DNA from 3 places in the Aggregatibacter sp. oral taxon 513 genome. Region 3 is predicted to be linked to each of the others. Evidence: riboswitches for the same ligand, from Rfam matches in the RefSeq annotation. Region 3 holds a riboswitch; each other region holds the start of a gene.

Region 1 (10,765 bases), 480 kb from region 3:
CTAATGGGTATTGGTTATTGGCTAGACCCAGATGGTTGGGGGGCAAATAGTCAGCTTGCCGCCTTGCTCATCAAATCCGGTGCTGCCATCATCGACAACATGGGCTTATTATTTGCCGTGGGTGTTGCTTTCGGTTTATCCAAAGACAAACACGGTTCTGCCGCTCTTTCCGGTTTAGTGGGTTACTATGTGGTGACCACTCTACTTGCACCGGGTGGCGTGGCACAATTACAACATCTTGACCCAACTCAAGTACCTGCCGCTTTCGGTAAAATCAATAACCAATTTATCGGGATCTTAATCGGTGTGCTTTCTGCTGAACTTTACAACCGTTTCTACCAAGTAGAGTTGCCAAAAGCTCTGTCCTTCTTTAGCGGAAAACGTTTAGTGCCGATTGTGGTCTCTTTCGCCATGATTGCGCTTTCTTTCATTCTGCTTTATGTATGGCCTTACATCTTCAACGCACTAGTGTCTTTCGGTGAATCCATCAAAGATTTAGGCGCAGTGGGTGCGGGTATTTACGGTTTCTTCAACCGTCTATTAATTCCGGTTGGCTTACACCACGCATTAAACTCTGTATTCTGGTTTGACGTCGCTGGTATTAACGATATTCCGAATTTCTTAGGTGGTGCAAAATCCATCGCTGAAGGCACCGCTACGGTGGGTGTGACCGGTATGTATCAAGCTGGTTTCTTCCCTGTCATGATGTTCGGTTTACCGGGTGCGGCATTGGCAATTTACCAATGTGCAAAACCAAGCCAAAAAGTGAAAGTGGCTTCCATCATGTTAGCAGGTGCATTTGCTTCCTTCTTCACCGGTATCACCGAACCGCTTGAATTCTCCTTCATGTTCGTGGCACCGATTCTTTATGTGTTACACGCGCTATTAACCGGTATTTCCGTGTTTATCGCAGCGAGCATGCACTGGATTGCGGGCTTCGGCTTCAGCGCAGGTTTAGTGGATATGGTGTTATCTTCACGTAACCCATTAGCCGTTGACTGGTACATGTTATTGGTACAAGGCTTAGTCTTCTTCACCATTTACTATGTCGTTTTCCGCTTTGCTATCCAAGCCTTCAACTTAAAAACCATCGGTCGTACCGAGGAAGCTGAAGAGCCAAAAGAAGAACAAAGTGAACACAATCATTCTCGTGAAGAAAGAGCGGTTAAATTTATCGACGCTTTAGGCGGTGCCGATAACCTAAAAACCGTTGACGCGTGTATCACTCGCTTACGTTTGACCCTGGCGGATCGTAGCAAAATTGACGAAGCACAACTTAAATCCCTCGGTTCCAAAGGTAACGTCAAACTTGGTAACGACGGGTTACAAGTTATCCTTGGTCCTGAAGCAGAATTCGTTGCTGAGGCGATTAAAGGACAATTGAAGTAATTTCAAATACCCAAAAAATCCGTAAACAAAAAAAGCCACTTTGGAATCAAAGTGGCTTTTTTATATGTTTTAATTAATCATCAACGCAGATGCTTGTTCTCTTCCGTTTCCGGTTCTAAATCAAGTTTTTCCATCAATAAACGGTCGCCGTCTTCTTCTGGGTTACCGGTAACAAGTAGTTTGTCGCCGTAGAAAATGGAGTTAGCTCCCGCCATGAAGCACATTGCTTGCATTTCTTCGCTCATGCCTTGGCGGCCAGCGGATAAGCGGACGTAACTGTTTGGCATGGTAATGCGTGCTACGGCAATGGTGCGCACAAATTCTGTCCAATCTAGTTCTTCTGCGTCAGCAAGCGGTGTACCTTCGATTTTCACTAATTGGTTGATTGGCACGGATTCCGGTTGCGGATCCAAATTCGCTAGGCTGGCAATAAGTCCCGCTCGTTCTTTGCGGGTTTCGTTCATACCTACAATCCCGCCACAACATACTTTCAAGCCGGCTTTGCGCACTTTGCCTAAGGTACTGATACGATCGTCAAAACGGCGTGTGCCGATCACTTCGCTATAATGTTCCGGGGCTGTGTCTAGGTTGTGGTTGTAGTAATCCAAGCCCGCGTCTTTTAATTCTTCCGCCATGCCATCTTGCAATAAACCAAAAGTACCGCAAGTTTCCATCCCCAGTGCTTTTACCGCTTTGATAATTTCCGTCACTTTGGCAATGTCTTTCGGTTTCGGCCCACGCCATGCGGCGCCCATGCAGAAGCGACCTGCACCACGCGCCTTCGCGATTTTGGCTTTCGCCACGATGTCTTCCACGTTTAATAATTCTTGATTTTGGACGCCTGTATGGTAACGCGCCGATTGCGGGCAATAACCACAATCCTCCGGACAGCCGCCGGTTTTAATCGACATTAAGGTAGAAAGCTGAATGGCACGCGGGTTGAAGTTTTTGCGATGAACTTGTGCCGCACGATAAACCAAATCTAAAAATGGGGTTTCAAATAGGGCTTCTACTTTGCACACCGACCAATATTCTGCGGTTGGATGCGGTGTGATGGAGTAAATTTGTAAGGTACTAGTTGACATAGGTCTCCTTAAGTAAAACAAAGTAAATAAAAAGTGCGGTGCATTTTAAGCGCATTTTTCTTGCTGGCTTATCCGACCATTTTCAATGCGAAGCATACGATCCACTTTGCCCGTCAATTCTGATGGTTGGTGCGTGACAAGCAACAACGTCAGCTTTTTATTGTGGCAAAGTTCATCAATCAAATTGAGCATTTCCAGTCTCAACTCAGGATCGAGCGCAGAAAACGGTTCGTCCAACAACAAAATCGGTTTATCACGCAACAAACAACGCGCCAATGCGACCCGTTGTTTTTGTCCGCCCGACAAACTGTTTGGCAGACGGGATAAAAAGGATGTTAATCCTACCGCATCAGCAAACCGTTCGATCTGATCTTGCTCAAGTGCGGTTAATTTTAAGCTTGTTTTTAAGCCCAATGCCAAATTTTGTTGCACGGTTAAATGCGGAAATAAATTGTTCTCTTGAAACAACATGGACACAGGCCGCTCATACGGCGCGCTACGCGTATAGTTTTCACTGTTTAACCAAATCTTGCCTTGTGTTGGCAACACGAAACCGGCAATTAAATTTAACAACGTACTTTTACCCGCACCGCTTGGCCCAACAATGGCAATACGCTCTCCTACCGCCACCTGCAAATCAAACGACATCGGCAATGTGTCATCAGCTAAAAATACGTTATCTAAGCGAATCATGTTGTTCCTTTTGATGTTCAATTAAAGCAAAAATGGCACCGCATAATAACAGCAAAATACCTGCGGTAACAGCAGCTTCTTGATGGCGATAACTGCCTAATTGTTGATATAACAAATGGGGCAACGAAGTAAATTCTTGGTTACCGAACAACGCAATCGCCGTGAAATCCCCCAACGAAAGCGCAAATGCCAAGGCAAGCGCATAGTTTATTGGTGTACGAAGTGAATGCCATTCAATTAGACAAAAACGTTGCCAGCCAACAATCCCAAGGGAGTTACACAAACGTTCGTAATACAACATATTGTTGTTGAATGGCTCAGTTAAAATGCGCAGTACGAAAGGCATGGCACTCAAGGCGTTACACGCAACAACAATGGCAAATAAATGGGCATTGGTAAAATCTACGTCACGCAACAATAAAAATAACCCCATCGCCAATACCAAAATGGGAATCGCCAAAATCACCATGCCGGCATTGAGAATAAATTGCGCTGTTTTTACATAATACAGCCATTGCAAACGGCGTGAGAGTAACAACAATGCCACCGCCATGAGCAATGCCAGCAAGGCGGACGCAGGCGCAATAGTTAACGAGTAGGTTAAGGCTTTCCACAGTTGCGGATTGTGCCACGCCGTCAGCCACTTGCCTGATGTCAGTGCGCTAAACAAAATATTTAACAACGGCGACAACATAAAACACACAAAAACGCCGAGCAAAAAAACATGGAAAATTTTGACCGCACTTTTCGATGGACTCAGCCAACGATACGGGCTGCTTAACGTGGTTTGTGAGGTAGTGTTGAACAGACTACTAAACGTAAATAGCAGCAAACAAAACACAAACTGCAATAAGGCAAACACTGCCGCTTTTGGCAAATCAAATTCAAATAAAATCGCCTGATAAATCGCCGTTTCTAGCGTGGTATATTGCGGCCCACCGCCTAAGGTGAGCACCACCGTAAAACTGGTAAAACAGAGCATAAAAATCAAGCTGAAAGTCGGCAACATCTGACGACGCAGTGCATGCCATTCCACCAATCGCACAAAACGCCAACCACGAATATTCAGTTGTGCCGCCAACTGATGCTGTTCATAAGGAATGCTTTCCAAACTTTGTAAAAACAGTTTGGTTGCCAGCGGAATGTTAAAGAAAAGATGCGCAATTAAAATCCCCGACAAGCCGTAAATGCTGCCCGTCCAAGTGCGGTCCCAAAAATGCAAGAGTTGTGCAATCCAACCGGAGGCGCCATAAATGCCAATTAAGCCGAAAATCGCCACCAACACCGGCAACACAAAAGTCAGCGACATGATTTTCAGCAAAAAGGCTTTACCGACAAATTCCACATAATAAAAAGCGCGAGCGAGTAGCACACCGAAGAACAGGGATAACAACGCAGAAAGCAACGCTTGTCCGAAGCTAAACGCAATAACGTGATGCAAATAGCGATCGGCAAAGAACTGTTGCCACTGAAATTCAGTGCCCTGCGCCAACACGGCACGCATGGCAAAGCCATAAAGCAACGAAATCAGCAAAATAACGCTAATTCCGCCCACATAATGACGCGGGCGGAATTGCGGGCTAGAAAAAAATAAGCGGGTAAACAATGAACGAGACAACCAAAACATCGTTCGAATTATTTAGTTAATGTGGTTTGCCATTGATTAATCCAATTCCGCAACGTTTCTGGGCTAATATTGGAGGTATTCAAAAAAGACTGCTTCAACACAGTTTCTTTTAGGGCATCAAAGTGCGGTTCAACCGGCGCTTGGATCACCGGGAACATCACGTTTGCCGTGACAATCGGCTTTTGCGCTTCCGGTGTCAGTAAAAAATCCATGAAATAATCAGCACATTGATTTTTATGCTCTGCGATTCGCGCTGCCAATTCTACTTGCATCACATTGCCTTCAGCAAACGTGGTTGCCGCATAATTCTCTTTATTTTCAAATAATTGATGGTATAACGGCGAAGTGGTGTAACTTAATACGACATCTGCCTCCCCTTTCAAGAATGCGCCGTAAGTGTCAGACCAGCCCTTGCCCACCGTAACTGTGTGTTTGGCAAGTTGTTGCCAGGCTTGCGCCACTTGGTCTGCCGGATAAACCGTATTCATCCACACTAATAACCCCCGTCCCACGCTGCTGGTGCGCGGATCTTGATAGATCACACGTAAATCTTCACGCTCTACCAATTCTTTTAGGCTTTTCGGTGGATTTTTCACTTTATTTTTGTCATAGACAAAGGCGTATGTGCCGAAATCGTAAGGCAAGAACGTGTTATCCGTCCATTGATTTGGCAAAGAAAGTTGGCTTAAGTCGATGCTATTTGAATCAAATAATTGGCTTTTTTTCGCTTCATCCAATACAAAATTATCCAAGCCTAACACGATATCCGCTTTGGTTTTATGCCCTTCCAGACGCACGCGGTTAAACAACGTGCCGCCGCTTTCAAATGGCATATAATTCACCTTGCAAAGTGGGAATTGCTGTTCAAATGCTTGTTTTACTTTCAGGCCAGCGCCCCAATCAGACGTAAAAGAATCGTAAGTATAAATATTCACGGTTTCTTCGTAATGATTCGCCAATGCCATACCGGTGTATAAAGAAAGTGCGGTCAAAATTAACGTTGTTTTTTTCATGTGTCTGTTCCTCAGTCTAAATTACATTTTATTTTGATAAGCCCAATGATTGGTCGGTCCATGTCCATGGCCGATATTTAACGGATGGCTAATTGCCGCAGTAATGTAGTCTTTTGCGGTTTTAATTGCCTGTTCCACGGAAACGCCTTTGGCAAGCTCCGCCGTCATACAAGCGGAGAACGTGCAACCCGTACCATGGGTTTGCGCTGTCGCATAACGTGGGCGTTCTAAAGTAAATTGTGCGCTAGGAGTAAAAACCCAATCACGACATACCGCACTTTGTGAATGCGCGCTGTGTCCGCCTTTAATCACCACCGTTTTCACACCACGCGCCTGCAAAATTTGTGCTGCTTGTTGCGCCGTTTGATCGTCAATGACCTCCACGCCTGTTAGTGCTTTAGCTTCCGGCAAGTTCGGCGTAATCACATCGGCCAACGGCAATAAAAATGTATTCAAAGAATCGACCGCACTTTGTTGCAACAATGGCGCACCGCCTTTTGCGATCATAACAGGATCTAACACCAACATGCCGAAGTAATACTGATTTAATGCCTCAGCGACACATTCGATAATCTCTGCTGTGCCTAACATACCGATTTTAAAGGCGCTAATCGTGAAATCATCAGCAATCGCTTTCAGCTGGCTTTGAATGGTTTGAAGGGGGATGGCGTGAATATCAAAGACGCCTAAGGTGTTTTGCGCCGTGACGGCCGTAATCACCGAGGTGCCAAACACACCACGCATTTGAAAGGTTTTTAAATCAGCCTGAATGCCGGCACCACCGCCGCTATCTGAGCCGGCAATGGTCAACGCCTGCGCGACTTTACTCATAACGTCCCCCGCCATTTACCGGCACAGAACGACAAAACGCATATTGCATCATTGTTCCTTTTTTAATGAAAAAAGATAATCAGCAATAATGACGAATGAAGAAGATGTGGAGAAAAAGAAAGGAAGTGTGATTTTCTCGTTAGTTTCCTACGTCAGTATTAACTGTATCAGGTTCACGGGTATGATCTCAGCACAAAGCACCCCGACTAATAACGGGGTTCAGTCTATCTATTTTGCTGAGGAAGGGCAAGGGGATTGTTGGGTGGGGAGAGAAGCACCTTGGGGAAATAAGGTGCTTTAAATGTACAAAAAGCTAAGAAGATTTTACTCTAAAAGGATTCGTTGAACTCATCACCATATTTCCTTTTTCATCATTGAGCAGCTTTCTAAAATGATCCTTATACTTCTCAGAACCCGAGGAAAGATATATTTTATGAATTGCCTTTTTTACATCCTGTTCGTATTCAACATACATTTGTCCCTGTTCCGGATTCATTTGAATTTTATCATCACAAATACTAGCAATGTAAATAATACGACACTCCTGTTCTTCTTTAAAAGCCGAATGTTTCACTAAATATCTTAATGGCAAAAGAATTTTATCTAAAATTTCATGGGTTTTCTCATCTGAAGATAATTTTGAAATTTCTTCTTTTATCTCCGTAAGTTTCTCCCTAACATTTTTCTCAATTTGATCTATTTTTTTCTTATATATTTTCCAGCGGGTAGAAGGTTTTGACTTTTCATCTTCTCTATAAAATGTCAGTTCCTCTCTTTGAGCAAGTTGTAAATAAAAAGGTTTATTATCTGAATAGGACTCTAAATAAATGCAACGGTAAAGGGGTAGTTTAGAAACCAATATAGGGTTAGGCTTATTACTCTCTCCCTGCTTTTCATCAATTTTTTTATTATCAAGAAATACCTCCGTTTTAAAAGGCGCATTTTGATGACTTAACGTATTGAAAGCACTCACCTCTTGATTAAAAAATTTATCTCTCTCAAACACCAAACTAATCCCTGAAGCCTCTTGTCCCTTTTCTTTCCCATACAATCTAAATTGATTAAGGCTGTCGTGGTTAAATGTAAAACAACTAATAAATGTGATTAAATCATCTTCACTTTTTTTACCATAGTTTAAGAAATCCTTTAAAATAGTGCCCTCCGTAGGATCATTCACCCCTTTAATCGTACTCAATCTAAATTTAGATGAACTTTTTTCCTCAGTAGGATTTAATAAAGAAAAACCAATCAATGGTCGAGTATAATGTGCTATATTTTTCTCAAAATCCTCACTCGCCAAAGTTTCTATTTTTAGTTCATTTAATATTTCTGTAACACGGTCCAATATCTTTAAAAGATGAATATCTTTACTTTTAAAAATAAATTTTAAAATATCATGACGATAATCAAACTTTACTCTTTCAAAAATATTATTAACAAACTTGCCAGCACGGTGTCCCTTCTTAATTAATTCAGGAATAAAACTATTAAGTAACATTTCTGTAATTCTTGAATACAAATGCTGGGAATCACTTCTTTTTATATTTAGAAGAATATTTACCGATTTCTTCCATTTGCCGTTATCAGCCCAAACTTTAGCTAAATTCCATTGAGCCAGAGCAAAAAGTTTTGGAGAATCTTCCCGGTGAATCGCCTTATACGCTGCAACCTCCTTTTCCTGCTCTCCTTTTTCTGCCCAAATAATCCCTACATTCCATTGAGCAAGAGCAAAAATTTGCTTGTCATCTTCCCGTTGAATCACTTCATAGGCAGCAATCGCCTTTTCCTGCTCGCCTTTTTCTTCCCAAATCTCAGCTAAACCCAATTGAGCTCGCGCAAAAGCCTTCGGGTAATCTTCCCGCTGAATAGTTTTATAGGTAGCCGCTGCTTTTTTCTGTTCTCCTTTTTCTTCCCACATAACCGCCAAATTATATTGAGCTTTAGCAAAAGTTTCCTTATCATCTTCCCGATGAATAGCTTCATAAGCCGCAATCGCCTTTTCCTGCTCGCCTTTTTCTTCCCAAATCTCAGCTAAACCCAATTGAGCTCGCGCAAAAGCCTTCGGGTAATCTTCCCGCTGAATAGTTTGATAGGTAGCCGCTGCTTTTTTCTGTTCTCCTTTTTCTTTCCAAAGAAAACCTAAATTAAACAGAGCCTTAGCAAAAGTTTCCTTATCATCTTCCCGATGAATAGCTTCATAAGCCGCAATCGCCTTTTCCTGATCGCCTTTTTCTTCCCAAAGAAAACCTAAATTAAACAGAGCCTTAGCAAAAGCTTTTGGGTTATCTTCTCGTTGAATGGTTTCATAGATAGCAATCGCCTTTTCTTGCTCGCCTTTTTTTTGCCAAATAAGTGCTAAATTATATTGAGCCTGAGCAAAAAATTTAGGAGAACTTTCCCGCTTTATTAACTGGTAAAACTCAATCGCCTCCTCTAATTTCCCTTGTTCTTCTAGTGCTAGGGCTCGTAAAAATAATTGGTTCATTCCGTCTTGTGGCATGGGTATTCCCTTAATGTAATAAAAAAACCTATTTTTTTATTCATGTGGTAATCATACCAAACCTCTTCTTATTTCCCCAATTTGCATCTTCAATTATTTGATATGATTCACATCTCATCATTCTCCAACTCCCCCATTTCATGCTAAAGTTTATGCACCATTTTTCATAAGGATTCACCATGTCTTTTGTTGCTCAATTTGTTGATAAGCTCCATTCGCTTGCCGAAGTTTTAATTCACTCTTTTCCAGAAAAATTTGATTCCACCTTATTTGAACAAATCGAACAGCAGAAAACAGATCCCACAACAAATATCGGGCAGATGGCTGTGGCGGTGGCGATGTCGGATTTTGTGGCGGAGGCGTGGCAGAAACAGCCTGCGTTTTTAGCAAAATGTTGGGAAAAACCACCGCACTTTGAGGACTGTGACCAGTACGCCAAGCGGTTAGATGAGGTGTTACAGCATGTGCAAACGGAAGAACAGCTTTATCGGGAATTACGTCTGTTTCGCGCCCGAGAAATGGTGAAGTTGAGTGTTTGCCAAAGTCTTAATTTCGCCACGGTGGAACAGGTTTTTATTCGCTTGTCGCAACTGGCGGAAAGTCTGATTATTGGTGCGCGCGATTGGCTTTATGCGCGGGCTTGTGAAGAAATGGGCACGCCGATGGATGCGCAGGGCAACGCGCAGCAGTTATATATTCTCGGCATGGGCAAACTGGGCGGCTTTGAGCTGAATTTTTCTTCCGACATTGATTTGATTTTTACTTATCCAAGCCAAGGGGAAACCGTAGGTGCGCGCCGCAGCGTGGATAATGCGAAGTTTTTCACCCGTTTGGGGCAACGCTTGATTAACGCGTTGGATCAATACACCGCCGATGGCTTTGTGTACCGCACGGATATGCGTTTACGTCCCTTTGGCGACAGTGGCGCGCTGGCACTCAGTTTTAACGCCATGGAGCAGTATTATCAGGATCAAGGGCGCGATTGGGAACGTTACGCCATGATCAAAGGTCGCATTTTAGGCGCGCAAGCAACGGATCCCAATATCACCGTTTTACAAAATTTATTGCGCCCGTTTGTATATCGTCGCTACATTGATTTCAGCGTGATTCAAGCATTGCGCGAGATGAAACAAAAAATCGAACGGGAAGTACGCCGCCGCAACCTCACCGATAACATCAAATTGGGCGCGGGTGGCATTCGTGAAATTGAGTTTATCGTGCAGGTTTTCCAGTTAATTCGCGGTGGGCGGGAAATTGCCTTGCAACAGCACGAATTGCTGAATTTATTGCCGGAACTGAGCAAGCTGAATTTGATTTCCATCGAACAGGAATCCGATTTGCGCCACGCCTATTTATTTCTACGTCGCGCGGAAAATGTGCTGCAAGCCATCAAAGATCAACAAACCCAACAACTGCCAGACAATGAATTGGATCGTCAACGTTTAATCTTCGCCTGCGCGGAATTTACCCAATGGGATGCGCAACAAGAAAGTGTTTCCGTCAGCTACCCGATTCACGATTGGGCGAGTTTTCTCGCCGTGTTACAAGAACATCAGCGCAAAGTGCGGTCGGTTTTTCAGTCATTAATTGGCGATGAACAAGAAGAAAATACATCGGAAAATGCGTG
Region 2 (10,765 bases), 170 kb from region 3:
TCAAGATTTTGGCGAATGGTTATTACGCCCGCCAAGACACCAAAACGCCGGTGAAAATCGGCATTATTGCCATGGTAAGCAACATGGCGTTCAATTTATTAGCGATTCCTTTCAGTTACGTAGGCTTGGCGATGGCGTCTGCCATGTCGGCAACATTGAACGCGTATCTGCTTTATCGTGGTTTGGCAAAAGCGGACGTTTATCATTTTAGCCGTCAAAGTGCGGTGTTTTTTCTGAAAGTTTTTTGTGCCGCTGCCATGATGGGACTGTTGGTTTGGTATAACAGCCCAACACTCATTGAATGGAATGCCATGAGTTTTCTTACCCGCGTGCATTGGCTAGCGTGGTTGATCGTTTTAGCCGCAATGGTTTATGGTGGAATATTAGTGTTGTTAGGTATTCGTAAACGGGATTTGATGGGCGTGCACACCACATGAAATTCGCTTTTGTGACGCCTTAATTTATGCGTATAATACCGAAATCTTTTTTCACTGAAATTAAATGGAACAAATTTAATAATGCAGCTGATTCGTGGCTTGGGAAATTTACCGCAAAATTTGCACGCTTGCGCGTTGACTATCGGCAATTTTGACGGAGTGCATTTGGGACATCAAGCCATTCTGCGTCATTTGCGGACAAAAGCCGATGAGTTGCATTTACCCATGGTGGTGATGTTGTTTGAACCGCAGCCACGCGAGTATTTCTGTGCTGAAAATGCGCCTGCACGCTTGATGCGTTTACGTGATAAATTGCGTTATCTCAAACAGGCAGGCGTGGACATGGTGATTGTGGCAAAATTCGACCGCACTTTTGCCAATTTACCCGCGCAACAATTTATTGAAGATTGTCTGGTGCGCAAATTAAATGTGAAGTTTTTAAGCATTGGTGATGATTTTAAATTTGGTGCTAAGCGCCAAGGCAATTTTGCACTGTTGCAACAAGCCGGTGAAAAGTTTGGTTTTACCGTAGAGGATAACCGTAGCTTTTGCTTAGATGAATTGAGAATCAGTAGTACAGCGATTCGCGAGGCGTTGGCAAACGACGATTTAACGTTGGCGGAAAAATTACTTGGACGTCCTTATCGTATTTTAGGTCGCGTGATTCATGGCAATGAGCTTGGTCGCACCATCGGCTTTCCGACCGCGAATATTCGCTTGCATCGTCAGGTGAATCCGGTCAAAGGCGTGTATGCCGTCAAAGTGCGGTTAAAATCCGGCGCGTTTTTTAATGGGGTCGCGAATATCGGCACCCGCCCGACCATCAATGGTGTGAATCAATTACTAGAAGCACATTTATTTGATTTTCAAGGCGATCTTTATGCCCAATGGTTGGATGTAGAACTCTGTCATAAAATCCGCAATGAAATGAAATTTCCCTCTTTTGACGATTTAAAAGCACAAATTGCGAAGGATGTAGAAACGGCAAAAAACGTTTTCAAAACTGACCGCACTTTATAGAACACAAATTTTAATTTTTACATAACACTGGAATATAAAATGACTGATTATAAAAATACCCTTAACCTCCCTGAAACGGGCTTTCCAATGCGCGGCGATTTAGCCAAACGCGAGCCTGTGATGTTGAAAAACTGGTATGAGAAAAATCTCTATCAAAAAATTCGTGAAACTTCAAAAGGCAAAAAATCCTTTATTTTGCATGATGGCCCTCCGTATGCGAACGGCAACATTCATATCGGTCATGCGGTGAATAAAATTCTGAAAGATATTATCGTGAAATCCAAAACCGCGTTAGGTTTTGACTCGCCTTATATTCCGGGTTGGGACTGTCACGGTTTGCCGATTGAATTAAAAGTAGAAGGCTTAGTGGGCAAACCAAACGAGAAAATTTCTGCGGCCGAATTCCGGGCGAAATGCCGTGAATATGCAGCGGAACAAGTGGAAGGACAGAAAAAAGACTTTATCCGTTTAGGCGTGTTGGGCGATTGGGATAACCCTTATTTGACCATGAACTTTGATACCGAAGCACACATTATTCGTACGCTTGGCAAAGTGATTGCTAACGGCCACTTATACAAAGGATCTAAACCGGTGCACTGGTGTTTGGATTGCGGTTCTTCTTTGGCTGAAGCGGAAGTGGAATACGAAGACAAAGTTTCTCCGTCCATTTATGTGCGTTTCCCTGCAGTAAGTGCGGTAGAAATTGAAGAGAAATTTAACGCAGTAGGCAAAGGCCATGGCAAATTATCTGCAGTCATTTGGACAACAACACCTTGGACAATGCCATCTAACCGTGCGATTGCGGTAAATGCAGAATTAGAATACAACCTAGTCCAACTTGGTGATGAGCGTGTGATCTTAGCCGCTGAATTAGTGGAATCGGTGGCGAAAGCCGTGGGTGTAGAACAAGTTGAAATTTTAGGGGCCGTAAAAGGTCAAGCGCTTGAGTTAGTACGCTTTAACCATCCGTTCTATGATTTCACTGTGCCGGTGATTTTAGGCGATCACGTGACTACCGATGGCGGTACAGGTTTAGTACACACTGCACCGGATCATGGTTTGGACGACTTTATTGTAGGACAAAAATATAATTTACCAATGGCGGGTCTTGTATCGAATGACGGTAAATTTATTTCAACCACTGAATTCTTTGCAGGTAAAGGCGTATTTGAAGCGAATCCATTGGTTGTTGAAAAATTGCAAGAAGTGGGCAACTTATTAAAAGTTGAGAAAATCAAACACAGCTACCCACACTGCTGGCGCCATAAAACCCCAATTATTTTCCGTGCGACACCACAATGGTTTATTGGCATGGAAACACAAGGTTTACGCCAACAAGCCTTAGGTGAAATCAAACAAGTTCGCTGGATTCCGGATTGGGGTCAAGCGCGTATCGAAAAAATGGTGGAAAACCGCCCGGACTGGTGTATTTCCCGTCAGCGTACTTGGGGCGTGCCGATGACGTTATTCGTGCACAAAGAAACCGAAGAACTTCACCCACGCACCTTAGAATTACTTGAAGAAGTGGCTAAACGCGTAGAGAAAGCCGGTATTCAAGCATGGTGGGATTTAGACGAAAAAGAATTATTAGGCGCCGATGCAGAAACCTATCGTAAAGTGCCTGATACCCTTGACGTATGGTTTGACTCAGGATCAACCTATTCTTCTGTGGTGGCGAATCGTCCGGAATTTAATGGTCAAGATATCGATATGTATTTGGAAGGTTCCGACCAACACCGTGGTTGGTTTATGTCTTCTTTAATGCTTTCTACCGCAACAGACAGCAAAGCACCATACAAACAAGTATTAACTCACGGCTTCACCGTGGATGGTCAAGGCCGCAAAATGTCAAAATCCATCGGCAACATCGTGACGCCACAAGAAGTGATGGATAAATTCGGTGGCGACATTTTACGTTTATGGGTGGCTTCTACCGACTATACCGGTGAAATGACCGTTTCTGATGAAATCTTAAAACGTGCGGCGGACAGCTATCGTCGTATTCGTAACACGGCACGTTTCTTATTAGCTAACTTAAATGGTTTCGATCCGCAACGTGATGCAGTTAAACCGGAAGAAATGATGAGCTTGGATCGTTGGGCGGTGGCTTGTGCATTAGAAGCACAAAACGAAATCAAAGATGCTTATGATAACTATCAATTCCACGCCGTGGTGCAACGCTTAATGCGTTTCTGTTCGGTGGAAATGGGCTCGTTCTACCTTGATATTATCAAAGATCGTCAATACACCACCAAAGCAGACAGCCTTGCGCGCCGTAGTTGCCAAACCGCTTTATGGCACATCGCGGAAGCATTGGTACGTTGGATGGCACCGATCCTTTCCTTCACCGCAGATGAAGTGTGGGGCTACTTGCCACAAACGGCAACTGCACGTGCAGAATTCGTCTTCACTGAAGAATTCTATGAAGGCTTATTCGGCTTGGGTGCGAACGAAAAATTAGATGATGCTTACTGGCAGCAACTGATCAAAGTACGTTCTGAAGTGAACCGTGTGTTAGAAATCGCCCGTAACGACAAAGTGATCGGTGGCGGTTTGGAAGCGGAAGTGACCGTTTATGCTAACGATGAATATCGTGCCTTGTTAGAACAATTAGGCAATGAATTACGTTTCGTGTTAATTACCTCAAAAGCGGAAGTGAAAGCATTAGCAGACAAACCGGCAGATGTGGCTGTTGGCGAGTTAGAGGGGATTGCAGTAAGTGTTGTACGTTCTAACGGTGAAAAATGTCCACGTTGCTGGCATTATTCCGACAAAATCGGCGTGAATCCGGAACATCCGACACTTTGCCCGCGTTGCGTAGAAAACGTTGCAGGTAACGGCGAAGTGAGACGTTTCGCTTAATCATGCAGTAAAGTCTAAATAAAAGTGCGGTCAAAATTGACCGCACTTTTTGATCGTAAAGCATTTATTTATTTTTTCAGTTCCGTGGCGTAATGTTCTACCGCCGTTTTCGATTTCAATAATCCTTGTTGCAACATAAAGTCCGCCATTTTTTCATAGTTCGCTTTATTAAAGCTACCCGGTTGTTTACTCAAATAAGGCAGCGTGTCTTTCCAGGCGCGGCGGTTAAGCTCGTTATCCAATTCTGTCGGTTTATAGCTGACAAAAAGCTGCCAACTTTCTTCCGGGTGTGCATAAAGGTAATCGGTGGCTTGTTGTAGCGCGCTGATAAAATCTTTGTATTTCGCTTCATGAATCTTGTCTTTATTGGCGACGATAATTAATTCATCATAGGTCGGCACGCCATGCTGTTCAGGGAAAAACGCCTTACCTTGATAACCTTCAATGGCTAATTGATTCAATTCAAAATTGCGGAATGAACCTATAACCACATCCACTTGTTTGCTAATTAAAGAAGGGGAGAGAGACCAATTCACGTTAATCAGTTGGACATCTTTATTACTTAAATTGGCCGACTTCAACATGGCATCCAGCAGTGCTGTTTCAAAACCGCTAACGGAATAGCCAATTTTCTTTCCTTTCAAATCCGCTAAGGTTTTGATGCCGCTGTTTTCTAACGTGACCAAGCTGTTTAGCGGAGAATCTGCCAATGTCGCAATACGCACTAAAGGTAGTTTTTCATCTATTTGAATATGCAGTTGCGGTTGATAATCTACGGCTAAATCTGTTTTGCCGGCGGCGACCAATTTAGGCGGTAGCGATGGATCGGCAGGCTCAATAATATCCACTTCCAGATTATGTTCGGCAAAAAAGCCTTTTTGCTGTGCAACGATCAACGCCGCGTGATCCGGGTTGACAAACCAATCCAGCATTAAAGATAGTTTTTGTTTTTCAGCGGCTTGAACGCTAAGTGAAAGCGCGCCGATAATCAATGTTGAAAGAATATGTTTTTTCATAGTAGCTCCTTTTTGTGGTTAAGCGAGATCCAACCCCATTTGCCAGAAGGCAATTTCCATGCGGGTGGCCGTCGTAAAGATGTGTTGAATCTGGTTTTGTTGGGATGGCGTAAATTCAGCACAAAGTGCGGTCAAAAAGTTAGACGTTTCTTCCGCTTCTTGTTGAAAAGCCTCCGAAGCATAGGTGTCGATCCAAGTTTGATACGGATTATTGGCTAAGCGCGGGTAGTTTTCTGTGATATAGCGTGCGATTTGTGCGTAGCCTACGGCACAAGGCGTAATGGCCGCATAAATTTCAGCTAAACCGCCGCTGGCACCGCAATCTAATAAATAGCGAGTATAGGCAATACAAGCGGCGCTTTCTTGGGTGGCAAATATTTCCGCTTCACTGATGCCCCATTGTCGGCAATAGGCCAAATGTAATTGAATTTCCTGACAAATACTTTCAAGGCTTTTTCGAGGTATTTCCATTTGGCTAAAGTCTTTGGCTTTAAAGATACCCAAGGCAAATGCACGACTGTAATGAAACAGGTAAAGGTAATCCTGTTTTAAATAATGACGAAAGCACTCTGCCGGCAAGGTGCCATTTGCCAACTGTTTGACAAAGTCATGTTCTACATATTGTTGCCAATAAGGCTGGGCGTTTTTAATCAGTTGGTTGAGCATTTTTCCTCCTAATGCACATAGCTTACCCACGGCAGGGCTTTGCGCAGTAATTTATCCACGATGAAATACAGGCAAAGCGCCATGAGTAAAAGTAAAAATAGCGCCGCAAACATTAAGTCGATTTGTATTCGGGCATTGGCTTGTAACATTAAATAGCCCAATCCTTCCGAAGAACCGACCCATTCCCCCACAATGGCGCCAATGGGCGCAATGGAGACGGCAATGCGTAATCCTGATGCTAATGCGGGCAATGCCGCCGGTAAACGCACTTTAAATAGCATTGCCGCAGGTGAAATACGCAAGGTTTGGGCAAGTTGAAGCCAGGGTTTCGGTGTGTTGCGTAGGCCGTCATAGCAGGCTGCCGTGACGGGAAAATAGATAATCAAAATCGCCATGGTGATTTTGGATGCCATGCCATAACCAAGCCACAACACCAGTAATGGCGCGATAGCAAACACCGGAATAGCTTGTGAAATCACTAATAATGGCATTAAGAAAGCCGAGATTTTGCGGGAAAGAGTAAGTAGTAGCGCAGAGGATAGCCCGAATAGAAAACCGAAAAATAAGCCTAACAAAATTTCCAGCAACGTAATTTGGGCATGCATGAAGAGCAAGTCCGCTTGCGTCATTAATCGTTGCCATACAGCAAGCGGGGTAGGCAATAAGTAGGGCGGCACATCAAACAGACTGATAATGCCTTGCCAGAACGCAATGAACAGGGCGCTTAATAAGATAAGACGGGCTATTTTTTTCATGTTGGCTCCGCCATTAATTGTTCGATAAGCTTATTTTGTAGCGACCACAGCGCCTCTTGGTGAAGCTGATGGGGCTTTATGGGATCTAATTGAGCAACCTGTTTTATTTGCACCGGTTGTCCTTGCAATACATAAATTTTTTCGCCTAAACGAATGGCTTCTTGCGGATCATGGGTTACCAAAATCACCGTTTTCCCTTGCAACAGTTCGCAGGCAAGATTTTGTAACTGTAAACGGGTGACCGCATCCAGGGCGGAAAAGGGTTCGTCCATTAAAATTAAATCGGCATCTTGCATTAAGGTGCGGGCCAGTGCCACCCGTTGACGTTGTCCGCCGGAAAGTTGATAACAAGGTTTATGCCAATGAGCCGCCATGCCGACGGCATGTAATAGTTCTTTGGCTTTCTCTTGGGTTTTGGCATTTTTCTGACCGCTAAGGTGCTGCGCCAACTGCACGTTATTCAACACAGAAAGCCATGGGAATAAACTGTCTTGCTGTGCTAACCAAGCCGCTTTGGTATGAGGGGCAAATTGGATATGCCCTTGTGTAATCGCTGCATTTTCCAATCCTGCAATGGCGCGAAGTAAGGTGGATTTCCCTACACCGGAACGCCCAAGTAGCACAACCCATTCCCCTTGTTCTACACGAAAATGAAGATCGACAAACAGCGGCTTGTGATCGAATTGCAAGCATAGATGTTGGATATCGAGACAATGCATCGCAGGCTAACTTAGCGAGGGAGGCAGAAAAGTGCGGTGGATTTTAAGAATGTTTTTAAAAAGAATGGCAATATAGACATGATTTAGTTTCCTACGTCAGTGTTAACTGTTTCAGGTTCACGGGTATTATCTCAGCCAATGGCACCCCGACTAATAATGGCGCAGAGTCTATCGAAAAAGAGCAGGAAAAACAAATTGCGCTGTTAAATTTTGTGATCCCCGTCATAGAGAAATTCTGTTCTTTCATGATGTTCCAAATCAGTTTTTCTGTATAAAACCTTGCCTTGTGCTAGAATGGCAACCTAATTTTGATAATGATTTTATTTAGGAAAAACTATGTCCCAACAAAAATCCGGACTCTCTTTTCTCTGGCTAAGTGCGGTCGCTTTTTTGCTTGATTTGCTGACGAAATATATCGTGGTACAAAAATTTGATTTGTATGAAAGCGTGAATGTTCTGCCGGTGTTTAATCTCACTTATGTACGAAATTATGGCGCGGCATTCAGCTTTTTGGCGGATCACGATGGTTGGCAAAAATATTTCTTTATTCTGTTGGCGATTAGTATTTCTCTGATGCTGGCGTATTTCATGAAGAAAAATCGTGCCGACCAAAAATTACAAAATTCAGCTTATGCCCTGATTATTGGTGGTGCACTTGCTAATATGGTGGATCGTGCCTACAACGGTTTTGTGGTGGATTTCTTTGATTTTTATTGGGACATTTATCATTACCCGGTTTTTAATGTGGCAGATATTGCCATTTGTATCGGCGCCGGTTTACTGGCATTAGATGCCTTTAAAGGTGATAAGAATAAACAAAAGAGCGGTCAAAAATGAAGATAATTTTAGCCAACCCACGCGGTTTTTGTGCCGGCGTCGATCGTGCCATCAGTATTGTTGAATTGGCGTTGGAAATTCATGGTGCGCCCATTTATGTACGTCACGAAGTGGTGCATAACCGTTTTGTGGTGAACGGCTTGCGTGAGCGTGGGGCTATTTTTGTAGAAGAACTGAGCGAAGTGCCGGATGGTGCCATTGTAATTTTCTCCGCTCATGGCGTATCCCAAGCAGTACGCCAAGAAGCCAAAGATCGTCGCTTGAAAGTCTTTGATGCAACTTGTCCGTTGGTGACCAAAGTACATATGCAAGTGGCGCGTGCCAGTAAAAAAGGCACGAAAGCGATTCTCATCGGGCACAAAGGCCATCCGGAAGTGGAAGGCACCATGGGGCAATACGGCAACCAAGAGGGCGGCATTTATCTCATTGAAAGTATTGAGGATATTGCTAACCTCCCGGTGAGCCACAACGATGATTTAACCTTTATGACGCAAACCACGCTGTCTTTAGATGACACGGCGGAAACCATCAGCGCGTTAAAAGAAAAATATCCTGCGATTCAAGGCCCGCATAAAAACGACATTTGTTATGCCACAACCAATCGTCAACAGGCGGTGCGTGAACTGGCAAAACAATCGGATTTAGTGGTCGTGGTAGGCTCCAAAAACTCCTCTAACTCTAACCGTTTGGCGGAGTTGGCTTCTCGAATGGGGGTGGCGTCCAAGTTAATTGATGATCCCAATGATATTCAGCCGGATTGGTTTAATGGCGTGCAAACCATTGGTGTCACCGCGGGTGCTTCCGCGCCGGAAGAATTAGTGCAATCGGTGATTGCGCGTATGAAAGAATTTGGCGTCACGGATGTAGAAGAATTGCAGGGGCTAGAAGAAAATATGTTCTTTGAAGTGCCAAAAGAATTGCGCGTAAAAGAGGTGAGTTAATTCTCTCCAACACTTGCTAAAGATGAAAAGAAAGTACGGTCAATATTTGAAACGTTTTGAATATTGACCGCACTTTTTCTTTGTTAAAAAGCGTAAAGAGACAAGCTGAAATAAAAAGCGGATAAATGTTATTGTCATTTATCCGCTTTAAATTAAGAGTAACTTACGTTAATTCACACTTGGATTACCAAGAATATTTAATGCCGACAGAGCCTTTATAGCCTTGACGTTTTGCGCCACTTAAAGAGTGTTCGTAGCGAACATCTGCATAAATATGTGAGTTAGCACTAGTTGCAAGTTGAGTACCTACACCAAATTCCCCCCAAGTTTTCGCAAATTTTTCATTGATATTATCTGCACCAATGTTGCTACCGGCAGTATTTCTGAAGTCATGCCATAAGTTTGCAGTGAAATAAAGGGTTCTGACTTTTTCACGAGCGGTTAGATCGTTGTAAGCAAGACGTGCACCTACGCGACCACGTAAACCGTGTTGTTTGTCTTGGTGTACAGAACGTAGATCATCGTTGAAGCGGCTTAATCCTAGGTATTGATAGATTAACTGTGCTTGCGGTTCAATGATCCAGCTGTCACCGTTATTCATTTTTTCTTTACCTAAAGCAAATGGATGACCAACTTCGCTTGATAATGCAACGCCGAAACCGTGGTTTTTAGCTTGTGAATCAAGAGCGTAATATTTATTTTTCACCCAAGAAAGTTGACCCACTAAGTCTAAGTAGCTGCCATTTTCAGCATAACGCGTATGTGTTACGCCGGCATGGAAGTTTTCGGTTTTCGCTTTGCCGGTGTATTTGTCATTAAGGACAACACCATTTTCAGCACGATATTCGTCATAGAATTTTGAATTTGCGTGCGTGTAACCCGCATAAATACCGGTTAAACGTTTTCCGCCGTTTTCAGTAGAAGTAACATCAAAGTCGTGACCGAATTGGAAACCGGAAAGGTTAGCCGTTAGGTTCAAACGCTCTTTACCATCCAAAGCAAGGTGTTTACCGATAATACGTCCCCAAGTTTGGTTGTTTGCTTGAGATTTTTCCCAAGAAAGCGCCTGATTTTCACCGCGACGTTGGTGTAATGTGCCGACTGTTTCATAGCCCACTTCTAAGTTCAATTTTGGCGCAAGTGTGTAGCCCGGTACGGAAGGTACATAAATTGCGTCACCATTTGTTGAAGTCACTGTCCAGAAATATTCGGTTGCGTTACCGACTCGTTTAGAAGCTAATTGTAGTTCACCTGCACCGGTGGTTCTTGTCATACCGGTAAAGTTATGTAAATTGCTTGAGCCTTGGACACGAATAACTGCGGTACTGTTTTTGCCTAAATCTGAAGCGATAGAGCCAATAGAACCGTCAACTAAGTTTTCCGCACCATTTGCTTTTAGGCTCACAACTTTTGTTACACCTTCTACATTGCCGGTGACTTCTAACAAGTCAGATTTGCCGTTATTCGGATCATTGGTATTCCACTGAGTATTCACTTTTAGAACGCCGTTAT
Region 3 (10,765 bases):
CCAAAGTGGCAGAGTTAACCGGCGAGAAAGATTTAGCCAATAAATCATTACGTGTTATTGCCGACCATATTCGTTCTTGCGCTTATTTAATTGCTGACGGTGTGGTTCCTTCCAATGAAGGGCGTGGTTATGTCCTTCGTCGTATTATTCGTCGCGCAGTACGTCATGGGCATTTACTCGGTGCAACAGAAGCATTCTTCTACAAACTCGTCCCAACACTGATTGATGTGATGGCGGAAGCGGGTGAAGAGGTGAAAAAACAGCAAGCGACAGTGGAAAAATTCTTGCGCTTGGAAGAAGAACAATTTGCTCGCACATTAGAACGTGGTTTGACCTTGTTGGATGAAGCATTGGCCAATGTAAAAGAGAATATCTTGTCTGGTGAAGTGGCATTCAAGTTATATGATACCTATGGTTTCCCACTGGATTTAACTGCAGATGTTTGCCGTGAGCGTGGTATTGCGATTGATGAAGAAGGTTTCGAGCGTGAAATGGAATTGCAACGCGTTCGCGCACAATCTGCAAGTCAATTCGGCATGGACTATAACAGTGTAATCCGTGTTGACGGGACAACTCGTTTTGAAGGATATACCGAGTCAGAAACACTGGCAAAAGTGACCGCACTTTTCCATGAGGGAAATTCGGTGGAATCGATTTCAGCGGGTCAAAGCGCCGTAGTTATTTTAGATAATACGCCGTTCTATGCAGAATCCGGTGGCCAAATTGGTGATATCGGTCGTTTAGAAGGCAATGGTTTTTGTTTTGACGTAAAAGACACTCAAAAATATGGTCAAGTGTTTGGTCATATTGGTGAGCTTACCCAAGGTAGTTTATCTGTTGGGCAGTCTGTAAATGCAGTGGTTGACGATGTTCGCCGTCAACGTATTTCGTTAAATCACTCCGCAACACACTTGTTGCATGCTGCATTACGTCAAGTATTAGGTGAACATGTCGCGCAAAAAGGCTCACTTGTTTCCGATACGTTGTTACGTTTTGACTTTGCTCAACATGAAGCAATTAGCAAAACACAATTAGCTGAAGTTGAACGTATTGTGAACCAGCAAGTGAGAGCAAATAATCCAATCCAAACCGACATTATGGAGTTGGAAGCCGCAAAAGCAAAAGGTGCGATGGCGTTATTCGGTGAGAAGTATTCCGAACAAGTTCGTGTCCTCACAATGGGTGATTTCTCTATTGAGTTGTGTGGTGGTATTCATGCAAAACGTACGGGAGATATCGGATTATTTAAAATCGTCACAGAAACTGCTGTGGCAGCAGGTATTCGTCGAATTGAAGCGATTACCGGTGAAACTGCGATTGAATGGTTACAACATCAACAAACTTTATTGAATCAAAGCGCTGAATTACTGAAATCGGACGTTAATTCCGTTACGGATAAGATTTCTCTGTTGCAAGATAGATGTAAGAAAGTTGAGAAAGAGTTACAAACATTAAAAGAAAAAGCTGCACTTCAGGCCGGTAATGACTTGGCGAAAAGTGCGGTCGAAATTAATGGTGTTTCTGTGATTGTGCAGCAGCTTGATGGTATTGAAGCGAAGTCTTTACGCGCAATGGTTGATAGCCTGAAAAATCAATTAGGCTCTGCCGTCGTGGTGTTTGCTTCCGCGTTGGATGAAAAAGTTAACTTAATTGTTGGCGTAACTCAGGATCTAACTGCCAAAGTAAAAGCCGGTGAGCTTGTGAATTTAATGGCTCAACAAGTCGGTGGTAAAGGCGGTGGTCGCCCGGATATGGCGATGGCCGGAGGTACTGAACCACAAAATATCAACAAAGCATTATCCGTTTGCTCTGATTGGTTAAAAGCAAATTTGTAATCTTTGTTTCTTGTTAATTAATTATGGGCACTTATGATTTCATGAGTGCCAAAGTACAAAGTATTGTTTAATGTTTGATAGGGATGTTGGAAGCAAACTAGGGAAGTTGGAAATAAACTATAAAAGGTGAGGAGTTTATATGCTGATCTTAACCCGTAAAGTTGGCGAGAGCTTGCTCATCGGCGATGATGTTTCTATCACGATTCTCAATATACGAGGCAACCAAGTAAAAATTGGCGTGCAAGCCCCCAAGGATGTTTCTGTTCATAGAGAAGAAATTTACCAGCGTATTCATCAAGCTAAGGATGAAAACAAAGCATAGTAGCAAATTTCATTTTATGGACAATTAAAATGGAGTAGTTATGAGTAAATTGACTTGCTTTAAAGCTTACGATATCCGTGGTCGCTTAGGCGAAGAGTTAAACGTGGATATTGTGTATCGTATAGGTCGTGCATTTGGGCAGTTTTTGAAGCCTAAAACCATTGTCGTTGGTGGAGATGTTCGTTTAACGAGCAAAGAACTAAAAAGTGCGGTAACAAATGGATTATTGGATTCCGGTGTTAATGTAATTGATTTAGGTGAAACGGGGACAGAGGAAGTCTATTTTGCTACGTCATTTTTGAAAACCGATGGTGGTATTGAAGTTACCGCAAGCCACAACCCAATGGATTACAACGGACTCAAATTAGTACGTGAAGGTTCCCGTCCGATTAGTGCAGATACCGGTTTGGCGGATATTCAACGTTTAGCGGAAGAAAATAATTTTCCACCTGTGACTCAACGTGGTGAATATAAACAGCTTTCTGTGCTCGGCGATTACGTTGAACACTTGTTGTCCTACATTAACTTGGCACAGTTGAAGCCTTTAAAATTAGTGATTAACGCCGGTAATGGCGCGGCAGGACACGTTATTGACGCAATTGAAGCTCAATTTAAAGCAAAACAAGTGCCGGTCGAGTTTATTAAGGTTCATAACAATCCGGATGGGACATTCCCACATGGTATTCCTAATCCTTTATTGCCGGAAAACCGCCAAGATACGATTGATGCTGTTTTGGCAAATCAAGCGGATATGGGAATTGCCTTTGATGGTGATTTTGACCGTTGTTTCCTATTTGATGAACACGCGAATTTTATCGAAGGCTACTACATTGTCGGCTTGTTAAGCCAAGCGTTCCTGCAAAAAAATAAAGGCGCGAAAATTATTTATGATCCGCGTTTAATTTGGAATACGGTGAAATTAGTGGAAGAAAATGGCGGCGAGGCTGTTATGTCTAAATCAGGTCATTCTTTCATTAAAGAGAAAATGCGTGCAGTAGACGCAATTTACGGCGGTGAAATGAGTGCGCACCATTATTTCCGTGATTTCTTCTATTGTGATAGTGGCATGATCCCGTGGTTACTCGTGATGGAACTTGTTTCTGTTACCGGTAAATCATTAGGTGAGCTAGTGAACAATAGCGTGAATACCTTCCCGTCTCCAGGCGAAATTAACAGCAAATTAGCCGATGCGAAAAGCGCCATTGCACGTGTACGTGCTGCGTATGAAAAAAACGCTGTTCGCGTTGATGATATTGACGGTATTAGTATTGAATATCCAAATTGGCGTTTTAACCTGCGTTCATCAAATACCGAGCCGGTGGTTCGTTTGAACCTAGAAACCCGTGGCGATAAACAACTGATGGCGGAAAAAACCGAAGAGATTTTGGCATTACTTCGCCAGTAAAAATACATAAAAAACTTACCGCACTTTTCAGAAGAGAGAAGTGCGGTCTTTTTATATAAGGAAAATAGACATGAAAGCAATTATTCCTGTTGCCGGCTTAGGCACACGTATGTTGCCTGCAACAAAGGCGATTCCAAAGGAAATGTTAACGCTGGTGGATAAACCACTTATTCAGTACGTTGTAAATGAATGTGTTGCCGCGGGCATCAAAGAAATTGTGTTGGTTACCCACTCTTCTAAAAATGCTATCGAAAACCATTTTGATACCTCTTTCGAATTGGAAACGATGTTAGAAAAACGGGTAAAACGTCAGCTCTTGGAAGAAGTTCGTTCTATTGTGCCAAAAGATGTCACCATCATGCATGTTCGCCAAGGGAATGCGAAAGGCTTGGGACATGCCGTATTATGTGGTCGTCCGTTAGTCGGCGATGAGTCTTTTGCGGTGATCTTGCCGGATGTGTTGTTAGCGGAATTTTCGGCTAATCAGAAAAAAGAAAATTTAGCGGCAATGTTAAAACGCTTTAATCAAACGAAAGCCAGCCAAATCATGGTAAGTCCTGTTGCACCGGAAGCAGTAAGTAGCTACGGTATTGCTGATTGCGGTGGCGTTGAAATTCCGCCGGGAGAAAGTGCGAAAATTCATAGTATTGTGGAAAAACCAAGTGTTGATGAAGCGCCATCTAATTTAGCAGTTGTGGGACGTTATGTGTTCTCCGCGGCTATTTGGGATTTATTGGAAAGAACGCCGATTGGTGTTGGCGATGAAATTCAATTAACCGATGCGATTGATATGTTAATTGAAAAAGAAACTGTCGAAGCGTTCCATATGACCGGCGTTTCTTACGATTGCGGTGATAAAATTGGTTATATGAAAGCCTTCGTAGAATATGGTTTGCATCACAATAAACTGGGTGGTGAATTTAAATCTTATTTAAAAGATTTAGTAAAAACATTTTAATTGTGTTGAATAAAAAGGCATCGATAAGATGCCTTTATTTTTTCTATTTTTAACGCTGGAAATCTAGCAGTCTCCACGGCTAGATTGTTATTTTTATTATTTTTTATTACAATATCTCGATAATTAATAAGGTTATTTTAGGAATCAATTATGGCCGATTGGAACGGACAATATATCAGTCCTTATGCGGAACACGGTAAAAAAAGCGAACAAGTTAAAAAGATTACAGTATCTATTCCGATTAAAGTGCTTGAAATTTTGACCAATGAACGTACCCGTCGCCAAATTCGTAATTTGCGCCACGCCACCAACAGTGAACTATTGTGTGAAGCATTTTTACATGCTTTTACAGGTCAACCTTTGCCAACAGATGAAGACCTGTTAAAAGAACGTAGTGACGAAATTCCGGAAGAAGCGAAAAAAATTATGCGTGAATTGGGCATTGATCCGACACAGTGGGAATATTAATTTTTTCACTTCGCATTTTTCGTTTTGCCATCTGCTTTTCTGCTATGATAGAACAAATTATTTTTACTTATTTGTTCTATTATGCGAATACCTCGAATTTATCATCCAACTTCTCTTAATTCACTTACCTCCTGCGCACTTTCTGAAGATGGTGCTAACCATGTCGGCCGTGTTTTACGTATGCAACCGGGCGATCAACTTGAACTTTTCGATGGCAGTAACCATATCTATCAAGCTGTCATCAATGCGGTAACGAAAAAATCCGTTGATGTCGATATTTTGAGTCGTCAGTTAGATGATCGTGAAAGTCCACTTGCGATCCATTTAGGACAAGTGATTTCCCGTGGGGAACGCATGGAATTTACGATTCAGAAATCCGTTGAACTGGGTGTGAATGTCATTACGCCTCTGTGGTCGGAACGTTGTGGCGTGAAATTAGACGGTGAACGCATGGAGAAAAAAATTCAGCAATGGCAAAAAATTGCGATTGCTGCCTGCGAACAGTGCGGACGGAATACCATCCCGGAAATTCGTCCGTTAATGAAATTACAACAATGGTGTGCCGAACCAGATGACGCACTCAAATTAAATTTACATCCAAGAGCCAGTTATTCCATTCGTACTCTGCCGGCAATCCCTAAGGCGGGGGTTCGCTTATTAATCGGTTCGGAAGGCGGTTTGTCCCCACAAGAAATTGCACAAACCGAGGAACATGGCTTTGTGGAAGTCTTATTAGGAAAACGTGTATTACGCACTGAAACCGCAGCGATGGCGGCAATTACCGCCTTGCAAGTGTGTTTTGGTGATTTAGGATAGAGAAAAACGAAATATGATGGATTTACAAGATCATCTCTTGATTGCTATGCCCAATTTAGATGACAGTTATTTTTACCGCTCGGTGATTTATATCTGTGAACATAATGAAAAAGGTTCTATGGGATTGGTATTAAATCAACCGACAGATTTAAGTATTGCGGAGTTGGGTGCCAAGATGAATTTCATGATGGTTAGCAACCGCACTTATAGTGATAAGTTGGTACTTGCCGGCGGGCCGGTCAATGTTGATCGTGGTTTTATTTTGCATACCAACACCCATGAGCCTTTTGATCATAGTTATCGGGTGAACGACAACCTCATGCTGACGACTTCAGCGGATGTCGTGGATACTTTTGGTACGTTATTGGAGCCGGAAAAATACTTGGTGGCACTTGGTTGTGCGAGTTGGGAACCGAATCAGTTGGAACGGGAAATTATGAATAACTCTTGGTTAGTTGTACCAGCAACCGAGCAGATTTTATTTGATTTGCCGTACGAAGAGCGCTGGCTTGCAGCAAATCAATTGTTAGGTATTGATTCCCATAATTTTGCCGGTCAGGTAGGGCACAGTTAATGGGCATTACGGTTATCGCCTTTGATTTCGGCACAAAAAGTATCGGTTGTGCGGTCGGGCAAAGTATTACCGGCACGGCGCAATCCTTACCCGCATTCAAGGCGCAAGACGGTATTCCAAACTGGGAAGCCATTGAAAAGTGTATTCAAGATTGGCAACCTGAACGACTTGTGGTGGGGTTACCATTGAACATGGACGGCACGGAACAGCCGTTAACTTTACGGGCAAAAAAATTTGCTAACCGTCTTCATGGGCGTTTCAATTTGCCGGTGGAGTTACAGGACGAACGATTAACTACCACAGAAGCCCGTAGCGAGATTTTCGAGCGGGGCGGTTATCGCGCGCTCAATAAAAGTAAAGTGGATGGCATTTCAGCCTGCTTGATTTTAGAAAGTTGGTTTGAAAATTACGTTGAGTGACTGGTCATAAAATACATAAAAAATCACCGCACTTTTTATCTTTCAACAAAAAGTGCGGTGTTTTTTTAGCGCGTTTTAATAACCGCGATGGTTATTAATTAAGCTTGACCTTTAACCGCTTTCAAGCCTGGGAACGGCGCTGGTGTACCTGCGCGTTCTAATGCTTCTTCGATACGGATTAATTGGTTGTATTTCGCAATACGGTCAGAACGGCTCATAGAACCGGTTTTGATTTGACCTGCTGCGGTACCCACTGCTAAGTCAGCAATAGTTGCGTCTTCAGTTTCACCGGAACGGTGAGAGATCACAGCAGTGTAACCAGCATCTTTCGCCATTTTAATCGCAGCCAAGGTTTCACTTAAAGAACCGATTTGGTTGAACTTGATTAAGATGGAGTTTGCGATACCTTTTTCGATACCTTCTTTTAAGATTTTGGTGTTAGTTACGAATAAGTCGTCACCCACTAATTGAACGCGGTCGCCTAACACTTTAGTTTGGTATGCGAAGCCTTCCCAGTCAGATTCGTCTTGACCGTCTTCGATAGACACGATTGGGTATTGTTTGGTTAATTCTTCAAGATAGTGTGTGAACTCTTGAGAAGTGAATGAACGGCCTTCGCCTTTCATTTCATATTTGCCAGTTTCTTTGTTGTAGAATTCAGAAGATGCGCAGTCCATGGCTAAAGTCACGTCTTTACCTAATACATAACCTGCTTTTTCTACTGCTTCTTTGATACAGGCTAACGCGTCTGCATTAGAGGCTAAGTTTGGTGCGAAACCACCTTCATCACCGACAGCTGTGCTCATGCCTTTAGATTTTAATACTTTTGCAAGATTGTGGAACACTTCTGCACCGATACGAAGTGCTTCACGTAAGGTTTTCGCACCAACCGGTTGGATCATGAATTCTTGGATATCAACGTTGTTGTCTGCGTGCTCACCACCGTTGATGATGTTCATCATTGGTAATGGCATAGCGTAAACGCCTGGCGTGCCGTTAAGTTCTGCGATGTAAGCGTAAAGTGGTAAACCTTTAGACGCTGCGGCTGCTTTTGCGTTTGCTAAGGATACCGCTAAGATGGAGTTTGCACCGAAGTTAGATTTGTTGTCAGTGCCATCTAAATCGATCATGATTTGGTCGATTTCAGCTTGGTTAGACGCATCTTTACCAAGAATTGCTTCAGCAATCGGGCCGTTTACTGCGGCAACCGCTTTTAATACGCCTTTACCTAAGAAGCGGGATTTGTCGCCGTCACGTAATTCTAACGCTTCGCGAGAACCGGTAGATGCACCTGATGGCGCCGCTGCAAGACCGACGAATCCGCCTTCTAAATGCACTTCGGCTTCCACTGTTGGGTTACCACGAGAGTCGATAATTTCGCGACCAATGACTTTAACGATTTTTGCCATTTTATTTTCCTCATTAAGTTAATTAAAACGGGTTAGTTTGCTCTAAAAATGTCGGTATCATAAAGCTATTTTGTTCCTTTGTCTTGCAAAAACTACAGACAATTTGATTTTGCTCTATGTTTTCTGGCGTCTGAAGTGCGGTTCAATTTTAAGATGAATTTTTCAAGCTATTTCACCACGAATTTGAACGAAAATGTCTCGTCATTCGGCAAAATATTGCAGTAAATTTTTCACCGCACGTTGCCAGTCTTGCGTTTTGGTTACAGCGGAAATCACGGCTATGCTGCCTACCCCGGTGTCCAAAATATCAGGAAAATGCGAAGCACTGATGCCGCCGATTGCGACAGTCGGCATTTTACCTAAGTTTTTCACCTGTGCGGCCAAATTAGCAACGCCTTGAGGGGCGGAAGGCATCTCTTTGGTTTGTGTCGGGAAAATATGTCCGAGGGCAACATAAGAGGGGCGCAACGGTAACACCAGATCGACTTCTTCTTGATTGTGGGTTGAGACACCGAGACGTAGCCCCGCTTGTTGGATGGCGTTTAAATCCGCTGTGAGCAAATCCTCCTGCCCAAGATGGACGCCATAAGCCTGATACTTAATTGCCAACGGCCAAAAATCATCTACAAATAACCGAACTTGATACTGTTTGGCTAAGGTAATACAGCGCGCAATTTCCTCTTCCGCCTGTTCTGCAGTGCGATCTTTAATACGAATTTGTAACGTTTTCACGCCGGCGTGAATGAGCCTTTCAACCCATTCATAACTGTCCACGATGACATACAAGCCCAACTTAAATTCGGTGGGTGCAAAAGGGGCTTTGGGCGGGATGATTTCTGATAAATGAGACACGGCTTCCGACATGGTAATCTCCGATAAGATGAATAAAAAGTAGCTTGCGCGGAAGGTGTGATGAAATGTAAATGGCTAATAACTTGTTCCCTACGCGGGGATTAACCCACAGGTTCCACGGATCTCGCATTCATTGCGATCTCAGCCTTCCGGCACTCCGACAAGAGGGTTCTCAATATAGTGAAAGACAAGAGGCAGAACAAGAGCAAAGGCCATTTTTTGTGAAGTGGATCACGGCGAGAAAATAAAAAAGTGCGGTCAAAAATCCAAGTGTTTTTCTGATCGCACTTTCATTTCAATTTTTCAGAAAGCCGTTAGTCAGATTTTTTCTGATTGGTTTTTGCCGCTTTCACAAAGCCTTCGAATAACGGGTGACCGTCACGTGGCGTAGAGGTGAATTCCGGGTGGAATTGGCAAGCGACAAACCAAGGGTGGTTTGGCACTTCAATGATTTCCACCAGTTTTTTATCGGCGGATAAACCGGTCACTTTTAAGCCTGCTTTTTCGATTTGTGGAAGCAATACGTTATTGACTTCGTAACGGTGACGATGGCGTTCTTCAATGGTTTCTGCACCGTATAATTGACGTGCTAAGCTGCCTTCAATTAAATGGCATTTTTGTGCGCCAAGACGCATGGTGCCACCTAAATCAGATTCATCACTACGGACCTCCGTATTGCCTTCCGCATTTTGCCATTCGGTGATTAAACCTACCACCGGTTGCGGACAAGTGCGGTCGAATTCGGAAGAGTTTGCCTGGGTCATGCCGGCAACATTACGGGCGAACTCGATGAGCGCCACTTGCATACCTAAGCAAATACCTAAATACGGAATATTGTTTTCACGCGCATATTTAGCTGTGAGGATTTTGCCTTCCACACCACGATAGCCGAAGCCACCCGGCACTAAAATACCGTCTAAACCTTTTAAGATGTCAACGCCTTTGGTTTCTACATCTTGTGAGTCGATGTATTTGATATTTACGCTCAAGCGATTTTTTAAACCGGCGTGTTTTAGGGCTTCGTTCACGGATTTATACGCATCCGGTAATTCGGTGTATTTACCCACCATACCGATAGTGACTTCGCCTGTCGGGTTGGCTTGTTGATACAATACTTGTTCCCATTCGGATAAATCGGCCTCCGGGCAAGTTAAGTGGAAGCGATTGCAAATGAAATCGTCCAATCCTTGAGATTTCAAGAGTGCCGGAATTTGGTAAATGGAAGACACATCTTTCAGAGAAATCACCGCGCGTTCCGGTACGTTACAGAATAACGCAATTTTGGCGCGTTCATTTGGCGGAATCATGCGGTCGGAACGGCAAATCAGCACGTCCGGTTGAATGCCGATGGACAACAATTCTTTCACAGAATGTTGTGTCGGTTTGGTTTTGACTTCGCCGGCGGTCGGAATATAAGGAACAAGCGTTAAGTGCATGAAAATCGTGCGTTCACGTCCTACTTGTACGGCAAGCTGACGCAATGCTTCTAAGAACGGGAGGGATTCAATATCGCCTACGGTACCACCCACTTCCACGATAGCCACATCATGTCCCGCTGCGCCATCAATCACGCGTGCTTTAATTTCGTTGGTAATGTGTGGAATCACTTGAATGGTGGCGCCTAAATAATCTCCGCGACGCTCTTTGCGTAACACTTCAGAATAGATTTTACCGGTTGTGAAGTTGTTACGTTTGGTCATTTTTGTA

The links. Region 3 has a riboswitch for thiamine pyrophosphate ahead of thiE (thiamine phosphate synthase). Riboswitches for the same ligand answer to the same signal wherever they lie in the genome.
Region 1: linked by a shared signal. The riboswitch ahead of thiD (bifunctional hydroxymethylpyrimidine kinase/phosphomethylpyrimidine kinase) and the one ahead of thiE (thiamine phosphate synthase) in region 3 are both predicted to bind thiamine pyrophosphate.
Region 2: linked by a shared signal. The riboswitch ahead of J5A60_RS07410 (ABC transporter ATP-binding protein) and the one ahead of thiE (thiamine phosphate synthase) in region 3 are both predicted to bind thiamine pyrophosphate.

The regions. Positions count from the first base shown of each region.
Region 1 is NZ_CP072381.1:1,237,336-1,248,100, forward strand. It holds gene nagE (N-acetylglucosamine-specific PTS transporter subunit IIBC) at 1-1,389, shown strand, start outside; gene bioB (biotin synthase BioB) at 1,470-2,474, opposite strand; gene thiQ (thiamine ABC transporter ATP-binding protein) at 2,520-3,167, opposite strand; gene thiP (thiamine/thiamine pyrophosphate ABC transporter permease ThiP) at 3,151-4,794, opposite strand; gene thiB (thiamine ABC transporter substrate binding subunit) at 4,803-5,807, opposite strand; gene thiD (bifunctional hydroxymethylpyrimidine kinase/phosphomethylpyrimidine kinase) at 5,829-6,638, opposite strand; TPP riboswitch at 6,766-6,853, opposite strand; gene J5A60_RS05950 (lipopolysaccharide assembly protein LapB) at 6,952-9,138, opposite strand; gene glnE (bifunctional [glutamate--ammonia ligase]-adenylyl-L-tyrosine phosphorylase/[glutamate--ammonia-ligase] adenylyltransferase) at 9,318-10,765, shown strand, end outside.
Region 2 is NZ_CP072381.1:1,543,041-1,553,805, reverse strand. It holds gene murJ (murein biosynthesis integral membrane protein MurJ) at 1-437, shown strand, start outside; gene ribF (bifunctional riboflavin kinase/FAD synthetase) at 519-1,457, shown strand; gene ileS (isoleucine--tRNA ligase) at 1,497-4,319, shown strand; gene J5A60_RS07425 (ABC transporter substrate-binding protein) at 4,388-5,335, opposite strand; gene tenA (thiaminase II) at 5,354-6,001, opposite strand; gene J5A60_RS07415 (ABC transporter permease) at 6,010-6,756, opposite strand; gene J5A60_RS07410 (ABC transporter ATP-binding protein) at 6,753-7,475, opposite strand; TPP riboswitch at 7,547-7,634, opposite strand; gene lspA (signal peptidase II) at 7,812-8,312, shown strand; gene ispH (4-hydroxy-3-methylbut-2-enyl diphosphate reductase) at 8,309-9,253, shown strand; gene J5A60_RS07395 (autotransporter outer membrane beta-barrel domain-containing protein) at 9,438-10,765, opposite strand, start outside.
Region 3 is NZ_CP072381.1:1,714,282-1,725,046, reverse strand. It holds gene alaS (alanine--tRNA ligase) at 1-1,835, shown strand, start outside; gene csrA (carbon storage regulator CsrA) at 1,975-2,157, shown strand; gene J5A60_RS08260 (phosphomannomutase CpsG) at 2,198-3,562, shown strand; gene galU (UTP--glucose-1-phosphate uridylyltransferase GalU) at 3,633-4,520, shown strand; gene metJ (met regulon transcriptional regulator MetJ) at 4,671-4,988, shown strand; gene rsmE (16S rRNA (uracil(1498)-N(3))-methyltransferase) at 5,070-5,804, shown strand; gene J5A60_RS08240 (YqgE/AlgH family protein) at 5,821-6,378, shown strand; gene ruvX (Holliday junction resolvase RuvX) at 6,378-6,797, shown strand; gene eno (phosphopyruvate hydratase) at 6,896-8,206, opposite strand; gene thiE (thiamine phosphate synthase) at 8,408-9,070, opposite strand; TPP riboswitch at 9,129-9,228, opposite strand; gene pyrG (glutamine hydrolyzing CTP synthase) at 9,373-10,765, opposite strand, start outside.